DNA from 2 places in the Pseudomonas sp. LBUM1676 genome. Region 1 is predicted to be linked to the other one. Evidence: riboswitches for the same ligand, from Rfam matches in the RefSeq annotation. Region 1 holds a riboswitch; the other holds the start of a gene.
The links. Region 1 has a riboswitch for cobalamin ahead of ACA041_RS17690 (CbtB domain-containing protein). Riboswitches for the same ligand answer to the same signal wherever they lie in the genome.

Region 1 (4,463 bases):
CAGATCGCCTGGATCACGGGAATGTTGCGGCGAAACGGTCGCAAATGCGGTGCTTCGGGGCTGGACTGAGCGAAACCGGTGGTGTTGAGAATCACGCAGGCCGCGACTTCATCCAGCAGGTATTCGACCACGGTCAGGCAGCCGGGCTCTTTCAGGCTGGCCACGGCTATCGGCAACGGGTTAAGGCCCGCCGCCTGCAGACGCTGGCAGAAAACATCGATGAAAGCGGTATTCGCCGCCTGCAGATGCGAGCGGTAAAACAGCACCGCCGCCACCGGCTGGTCGATCTGCCAGTCGGCTTGCCAGTCTTTCAGGGCTGCGGGGCTATGTTGCGGGTGGTAAATCGCGGTGCGCGGCAGGATTTGCGGCTCGGCCCAGGCGTAATCGCGATCCAGCCAACGATTGGCCAGGCAGCGGAACAGGTCGAGGGCATTGGCCATGCCGCCCTGGCGAAGGTAATGCCAAAGCCGGTCGCGGTCCTCGGCAACCACGGTGCTCAAGTCGCTGAGTTCCGGATCCGGACGATCGTCGCCCGGCACCAGGATCAGTTGCACACCGCGCTCGGACAGTGCCACCAACTGCTCGACGCCGTAACGCCAATAGGCGATGCCGCCATGCAATGAAATCAGGATGACCTTGGCATGACGCAGCACCTGGTCGACATACAGGTCGACCGAGGCGTGATTCTGCACCTGCATCGGGTTGGCCAGGCGCACGCTCGGGTAATCGTCGGGTAACTGCTGCGCCGCTTCGGCGAGCAGCGCCAGGCTGGAGTCGCCGCTGCACAGGATCACCAGCTCGGCGGGGGTTTGTCCAAGGTCGGCAATGTTGTCATCCGACACGAAACCGCCGGGCTGGGTCCTGAGCAGGTGCATGGCTTAAACGCTGAGCGCGGCGCGCAATTGCGCTTCGAGCAAGGCGGCATCCAGTTCCTGGCCGATCAACACCAGACGCGTGGTGCGCGCTTCATCGACACCCCACTGACGGTCGAAATGTTTGTCGAATCGAGTCCCCACGCCCTGGATCAGCAGGCGCATCGGCTTGTTCGGGATCGCTGCGAAGCCTTTGACGCGCAGGATGCCATGCTGGACTACCAGTTGGGTCAGGGCATCCAGCAGCAGGCTTTCGTCGGCTTGCGGCAGTTCGATGGAGATCGAGTCGAAGGCGTCGTGGTCGTGGTCGTGGTCGTCCTCGCCTTCATGGTGGTGATCGTGATGGCTGTGACGGCGGTCGATATGCTCTTCGGAGCCGGCGCCGAGACCGATCAGCACCTCCAGGGGCAAACGACCGCTGCTGGCTTCGATGACTTTCACCGCCGGCGGCAGTTCTTCGGCGACTTCCAGGCGCACACGGGCCAGGTCTTCAGGGCTGATCAGGTCGGCCTTGTTGAGGATCACCAGGTCGGCGCTGGCCAGTTGATCGGCGAACAGTTCGTGCAGCGGCGATTCGTGGTCCAGGTTCGGGTCGAGTTTGCGCTGGGCATCGACCTGATCCGGGAACGCGGCGAAGGTGCCGGCGGCAACGGCCGGGCTGTCAACCACGGTGATGACGGCGTCGACGGTGCAGGCGCTGCGGATTTCCGGCCACTGGAAGGCTTGCACCAGCGGTTTTGGCAGGGCCAGGCCCGAGGTTTCGATGAGAATGTGATCGAGGTCACCGCGGCGGGCCACCAGTTCGCGCATCACCGGGAAGAATTCTTCCTGCACGGTGCAGCACAGGCAGCCGTTGGCCAGTTCGTAGACGCGGCCGTTGGCTTCTTCCTCGGTGCAGCCGATGGAGCACTGCTTAAGGATTTCGCCGTCGATGCCCAGCTCGCCGAACTCATTGACGATCACCGCGATGCGACGACCCTGAGCGTTGTCGAGCATGTGCCGCAGCAAGGTGGTCTTGCCCGAGCCGAGGAAGCCGGTAACGATGGTGACGGGGAGTTTGGCCAGTGTTTTCATCGGATGCCCTTTGGCAAGGTGGCGGGCATACGGGACGACAATCGCTGCGACAGGTGCGCGCGCAAGAGTTCCGCCACCGGATCACCCCGCCCGGTTGTAGTGAGAATCTGTATCGAGGCAGGTCTCCTGGCTGACGGTGTGCCAGTCGTTCGACTGGCGTTCGCTGCGCCTTCCCGCGAACCCGTTGCACAGGGTTTGCAGTGGCGTGGCAGCGAAACATCACCGTTCACAGTTGCGGGGGCAGCCGCGGCATCGACCGCGTTCCCTTCTTAGCTTCGGCAGACGCCGAAGAACCTCGAATGCGCAAGGCTACGCATGGTCTTGGGGCGGGTCAATGTCCGCGCAGAGATCTGTGGAGACAGACAGGACGCCTTCGCGGGCAAGCCTCGCTCCTACAGCAATAGCGCCGATCACATACATTGTGGGCGACTATGTTCTGTAGGAGCGAGGCTTGCCCGCGAAGCAGTCACCCCGGTGTCAAGTTGAGAACCCATGCCAATTGACGCCCAACCCCCGCCCATGCTCTCCTACACGCCTTGTTACGGGTGCCCTTCACAGGGTGAAACGGGAAACCGGTGAATCATGTGCTTTACTCCAAGCCATGTCAGTCCGGTGCTGCCCCCGCAACGGTAAGCGAGCGAAGAATCAGATCCACTGTGCCAGCCGTACGGCATGGGAAGGTGATTCTTGCAGGTCCAGGCGAAAGCCAGCGCCCCTCGCGAGCCCGGAGACCGGCCCGCAACATCAGGTGAGCGTCACGCTCACTGAATAACAAACCCGCGGTGGGCGGGCGCTGTTTGAACCTCTGCGTGCCCGTGCCCGCAGGGATCTTCCATGCGCTCTATTCACCCGCTGACAGACCAGAGGGAAGCGCCATGTCGATCATCAGCAGCACCGGCAGCAACACCGATAAGAGCACCGCCAGCTCCACCACGACCCTGACCCAACGCCTGACCGCCGCCGCCTGTGCGTCGATCCTTGGCGCGTGCCTGGTCTATTTTGCCGGTTTCTCGCACATCGAAGCGGTGCACAATGCCGCCCACGATACCCGTCACAGCTCCGCGTTCCCGTGCCATTGAGACCTGCCGACATGATCAAGCGTATCGCGCAAACCGCAGGTTTCACCGGGCTGCTGGCTGCCCTGCTGCTGACGCTGCTGCAAAGCTTCTGGGTGTCGCCACTGATTCTGCAGGCGGAAACCTACGAAAAATCCGAGCCGGCCGCTGTTGAAATTCACGAGCACGCCGCCGGTGCTGTCGTCGCTCACTCCCACGACGCCGAAGCCTGGGAGCCGGAAGACGGCTGGCAGCGCGTGCTGTCGACCACCGGCGGCAACCTGGTGGTGGCCGTAGGTTTCGCCCTGATGCTTGCCGGTCTCTATACCTTGCGCGCGCCGACCAGGACTTCACAGGGCCTGCTGTGGGGTCTGGCCGGTTACGCGACCTTCGTGCTCGCGCCGACCCTCGGCCTTCCGCCTGAACTGCCGGGGACCGCCGCGGCCGACCTGACGCAACGGCAGATCTGGTGGATCGGCACTGCCGCTTCCACCGCAGTCGGTATCGCCCTGATCGTGTTCAGCCGTCACTGGCTGATGAAGATCCTCGGCGTCGCCATCCTCGCGGTTCCCCACGTGATTGGCGCACCGCAACCGCAAGTGCATTCGATGCTTGCACCGGAAGCGCTCGAGGCGCAGTTCAAAATCGCTTCGCAGCTGACCAACGTGGCGTTCTGGCTGGCCCTGGGCCTGATCAGCGCCTGGTTGTTCCGCCGCAAAAGCGCTGGCCAATACCACGCATGACCGATGACTGCACAGCGCCGACCCTGGTGGTCGGCCTGGGCTGCCAGCGCGGCTGCCCCGTCAGCACGCTGCGGGCGCTGCTCGACCAGGCGCTACAGGCGCACAGGATCGGCCTGCACCAGATCAAGGCCCTGGCCAGTATCGACCTCAAGCGCGAAGAACCTGGCCTGATCGAACTCGCCGAACAGCTTGGGCTGGAGGTTATGTATTTCAGCAGCGCACAACTGGCCGGCTATCACACGCAACTCAGCCATCATTCGGACATCGCGTTCGAACGCACCGGCTGCTACGGTGTGGCGGAAAGTGCTGCCCTGGCCCTGGCTGAACACCTGGTCCAGGCCCCGGTCAAACTGCTGATCTCGCGACAGAAATATGCCCAGGCGACCCTGGCATTGGCTGGCGCTGCCTGACATCCCCGATAACCCCCTGCTCGATCATGAGCAATCTTCATCTGAAGCCTTGCCAAGCCTTTTTTCACAGGAACCGACGATGACTGTCTATTTCATTGGCGCGGGTCCCGGCGACCCGGAACTGATCACCGTCAAAGGCCAGCGGCTGATCCGCAGCTGCCCGGTGATCATCTATGCCGGCTCCCTGGTGCCCGCTGCCGTGCTCGAAGGCCACCAGGCCGAACACGTGATCAACAGCGCCGAACTGCACCTGGAACAGATCATCGAACTGATCAGGAGCGCCCATGCCAAGGGCCAGGATGTCGCCCG
Region 2 (4,463 bases), 1.1 Mb from region 1:
TCATCCATCAGCGCGGCGACCAGCACTTCGGCGCAGTCGCTGATGCCTTCGACCTTGAGTTTCATGAATTCGTCGCTGCGCTCGCCGAGGGCTTCGGCGGTGCGGATTCGCTCCTCTTCCACCAACTGCTGGATCTTGCCGCGCAGGCTGCGGTCGCTGATGCGCAGGAAGCGCCAGGGCTGCATCAGGCCCACGCTCGGGGCCTGATGCGCGGCTTCGAGCAGGCGTCGCAATAATTCGGGCTCGACGGTGCCGCCGCTGAAGTGGCGCATGTCGCGGCGTTCGGCGATGGCTCGATAAATCGCTTCGCGTTCGGCCTTGGAAAATGCGTTATCGGTCATGGCCTCTTCGCGAGCAGGCTCGCTCCCACATTTGAAGGTGTGCGGCCAGAAGAAATGCGATCCCCTGTGGGAGCGAGCCTGCTCGCGAAGGCAGCCTTACGGTCAGGCGCAAACAACGCGGCAACCGCCAATGGATTCGACGGAAAATAAAAATGCACATAAGAGGCCGTCATCCGCCCCTGACGATAAACCGCCTCCGCCCCACGCCCGCCATTCGGGCTCAGCCCACGGGCAATCGGCTCAAGCCCGGTAGTGGTCAGCGAATGATGATAGGTGTGCCCGCGCAACAAACCTTCCGGCAGCTCCACCGTTTGCAACGCCAATGCAGCCAGACGCTTCTGCATCACCGCATCCCCGGGCAGCAAACCGACCAATTCGGCACGAGTGCCCTCGACATCGGTCAGCGAATCGAGCAGATACAGCATGCCGCCACACTCGGCCAATAATGGTTTGCCGGCCGCATGGTGCGCGCGAATCCCATCGAGCATCGATGTGTTCTTTGCCAGCGCCACATGGTGCAATTCCGGATAGCCTCCCGGCAGGTAAAGACTGTCCGCTTCCGGCAACCCGGCGTCACGGATCGGCGAGAAAAACAGCAGCTCGGCGCCCATGGCCCGCAGCAGGTCCAGGCTCGCGCCATAGGTGAAGGCAAAGGCTTCGTCACGGGCCACGGCGATGCGCACGCCAGCCAACAAGGGTTCGGCGGCGATCACTTCAGGAGCGGCGAATGCCACGGGCGGCGGCAGCGCAACATCGCAACTGTTGGCCAGTGATTCGGCTGCCGCGTCGAGACGCAGATCCAGATCATTGAGCTCGCTGGCCTGAACCAGCCCCAAGTGCCGACTCGGCAATTCGATCCCGGTTTCCCGGGACAAGGCGCCATACCAGCGCAGGCCTTCCGTCAGGCTGCCTTCGAGCAATTGCGCATGGCGCAATGTGCCCACGCGGTTAGCCAGGACACCGGCAAACGGCAAGTCCGGCTGATAGCGCGCCAGCCCCAGGGCCAGTGCGCCAAAGGTCTGGGCCATCGCGGTACCATCGATCACACCCAGCACCGGCACACCGAAGTGCCGCGCCAGATCGGCGCTGGACGGCGTACCATCGAACAGCCCCATCACGCCCTCGATCAGGATCAGGTCGGCAACAGCTGCGGCTTCCCACAACAGTCGGCGACTTTCCTGTTCGCCGACCATCCACATGTCCAGTTGATACACCGGCGCACCACTGGCGCGCTCGAGAATCATCGGGTCGAGAAAATCCGGGCCGCACTTGAAGACCCGCACCTTGCGCCCCTGATTACGATGCAAGCGGGCCAGCGCGGCGGTGACGGTGGTCTTGCCCTGGCCGGAGGCCGGCGCGGCAATCAATACCGCCGGGCAATAACGTAGTTGCGTCACAGCTCGACGCCTTTTTGTGCCTTGATACCGGCCTGGAACGCGTGCTTGATCACACCCATTTCGGTGACGGTGTCGGCCAGTTCGATCATCTCCGGCTTGGCGCCTCGACCGGTGACCACCACGTGCTGCATCGGCGGACGCGCCTGCAAATCACTGAGCACCTGATCCAGATCGAGATAACCGTGCTTGAGGGCGATGTTCAATTCATCGAGCACCACCAGACCGATGGACGGATCGCTCAACAGTTCGCGGGAGACTGCCCAGGCGGCTTCGGCGGCAGCGATATCACGCTGGCGATCCTGGGTTTCCCAGGTGAAGCCCTCCCCCATCACATGAAACCGCACCTGTTCCGGGAAGCGGCGGAAGAACAGTTCTTCGCCGGTGCTGTTGCGACCCTTGATGAACTGCACCACGCCACACTGCATGCCATGGCCCAGGGAGCGGGCGAGCATGCCAAAAGCCGAGCTGCTCTTGCCTTTGCCGTTGCCGGTCAACACCAGCAGCAGGCCGCATTCGTTCGGGGAATTGGCGATGCGTTCATCGATCACGGCTTTTTTGCGCAGCATGCGCGCCAGGTGACGTTCGTCACGATCGGGAGTATCAGTCATGGGGGAGCTCTCCGTTGGGGCTGGATAACGGCGGGCAGGCACAAGAATAGACGGCAAGAAGCCTGGCATCGCCCACCGTGATGCCGCTGGATGGATCAGGCCGGTCTCCGGGCTCATGAGCGGCGCTGGCCTGACTGCGCGCCTTCCCATGTCGATAATCAACACAGTGGCTCAATGCACAGCCTTTACTCATTTACCGTTGCGGGGGCAGCGTCGGGATCATGACTCTTCGTCGCTTGAAGAGCATCACTCACCGACTTCCCTGTTTCACTCTGTCGGCCATGGCCACAGAGCACCTGAAACAAGCCGCGAAGGTTAGAGGGTTGGGGGTGGAGCGTCAATTGAAGACGGGGCCTGCTCAAGCAATTCAGTGCCGTCGATCAATTATCTGACGCCAATCCAGAACTGCAGGACATGGTCGACGACCTGCAAAAGGAAAACAGCTGCGCCGTGGCCTGGTATTTCCCCTACGCCTAGCGCAAGTTGCGCAACGAAGGCGGCCACTATCACCCCGGCACCGTCGTCCTGTTCAAGGAAGCCCGCGGCTGACCGGTTGAACCATCGCACCTGCAAGCTTCTCTATGATTGTATCTACGCATTCATAGGGAAGATCAGCATGCGCAAGCCCCAGCTCGTTCTCGTCATCGCGCTCGCCGGAGGGCTCGCCGCCTGCGGTGAAACCTCCAGCCTGCAAGTCATGGACGGCACCGGACCGCAGCCCAAGCTGCCAGAACCGAACAAGACCCTGATCCCGACGGTGAACATTGCCCCGGCGATCGGCTGGCCGGACGGTGCGAAACCAACCGCTGCGACCGGAACCCAGGTCGCCGCCTTCGCCGAAGGTCTCGATCACCCGCGCTGGCTTTATGTATTGCCCAACGGCGACGTGCTGGTCGCCGAAACCAATGCGCCACCCAAACCCGATGACGGCAAAGGCATCAAAGGCTGGGTCATGAAGAAAGTCATGGGCCGGGCCGGTGCAGGGGTACCCAGCCCGAACCGCATCACACTGTTGCGAGACAAGGACCACGACGGCATCGCCGAAACCCGCACGGTGTTTCTGGAAAACCTGAACTCGCCGTTCGGCATGACGCTGGTCGGTAATGATTTGTACGTCGCCGATACGGACCGCCTGCTGCGCTTCCACTATGCAGAGGGCGATACGGCGATCAAGTCGCAGCCGATCAAAGTCGTCGATCTGCCGGGCGGCACGCTGAATCATCACTGGACCAAGAACGTTATCGCCAGCAAGGACGGGAACAAGCTGTACGTAACGGTCGGGTCCAACAGCAACGTCGGCGAAAACGGCATGGATCAGGAAGAAGGTCGCGCGGCGATCTGGGAAGTGGATCGGGCCACCGGCAACCATCGGATCTTCGCTTCGGGGATCCGCAATCCCAACGGCCTCGCCTGGGAACCGCAGAGCGGTGCGCTGTGGACGGCCGTCAATGAGCGGGATGAAATCGGCAGCGACCTGGTGCCGGATTACATCACCTCCGTGAAAGACGGCGGGTTCTATGGCTGGCCCTACAGCTATTACGGGCAGCATGTCGATGTGCGCGTGACGCCGCAGAATCCGGACCTGGTGGCCAAGGCCATTGCGCCGGACTACGCCGTCGGCCCGCATACGGCATCGCTGGGCCTGACCTTTGCCGAAGGCAACAACCTGCCGGCGCAGTTCAAGGAAGGCGCATTCATCGGCCAGCACGGCTCATGGAACCGCGATCCGCACAGCGGCTACAAAGTGATTTTCGTGCCCTTCAGCGCGGGCAAACCGGTCGGGCAACCGGTTGATGTGCTCACCGGGTTCCTCACCGACGATGAAAAAGCCATGGGCCGTCCGGTGGGCGTGGTGATTGACCGGCACGGAGGTTTGCTGGTGGCGGATGATGTGGGGAACAAGGTGTGGCGGGTATCAACGGCTAAATAACTGCAATACACGCCACCTTCTGGACACACAACACCTGTGGGAGCGAGCTTGCTCGCGATAGGGCCAGCACATTCAATATTGATGGCGCTGCCCCACCGCTATCGCGAGCAAGCTCGCTCCCACATTGATCAGCGCTTGCGGCAAAGGGTCAATCCATCCCCCAAAGGCAACAACGACAAATCCACCC

Region 2: linked by a shared signal. The riboswitch ahead of cobO (cob(I)yrinic acid a,c-diamide adenosyltransferase) and the one ahead of ACA041_RS17690 (CbtB domain-containing protein) in region 1 are both predicted to bind cobalamin.

Annotation. Positions count from the first base shown of each region.
Region 1 covers NZ_CP166777.1:3,828,404-3,832,866, forward strand. Annotated here, with positions in the region: gene cobN (cobaltochelatase subunit CobN) at 1-875, opposite strand, end outside; gene cobW (cobalamin biosynthesis protein CobW) at 879-1,946, opposite strand; cobalamin riboswitch at 2,046-2,259, opposite strand; cobalamin riboswitch at 2,473-2,700, shown strand; gene ACA041_RS17690 (CbtB domain-containing protein) at 2,822-3,025, shown strand; gene ACA041_RS17695 (CbtA family protein) at 3,037-3,744, shown strand; gene ACA041_RS17700 (cobalamin biosynthesis protein) at 3,741-4,154, shown strand; gene cobM (precorrin-4 C(11)-methyltransferase) at 4,234-4,463, shown strand, end outside.
Region 2 covers NZ_CP166777.1:4,953,169-4,957,631, forward strand. Annotated here, with positions in the region: gene bluB (5,6-dimethylbenzimidazole synthase) at 1-341, opposite strand, end outside; gene ACA041_RS22790 (cobyrinic acid a,c-diamide synthase CobB) at 338-1,738, opposite strand; gene cobO (cob(I)yrinic acid a,c-diamide adenosyltransferase) at 1,735-2,346, opposite strand; cobalamin riboswitch at 2,428-2,661, opposite strand; gene ACA041_RS22800 (PQQ-dependent sugar dehydrogenase) at 2,963-4,276, shown strand; gene ACA041_RS22805 (O-methyltransferase) at 4,405-4,463, opposite strand, start outside.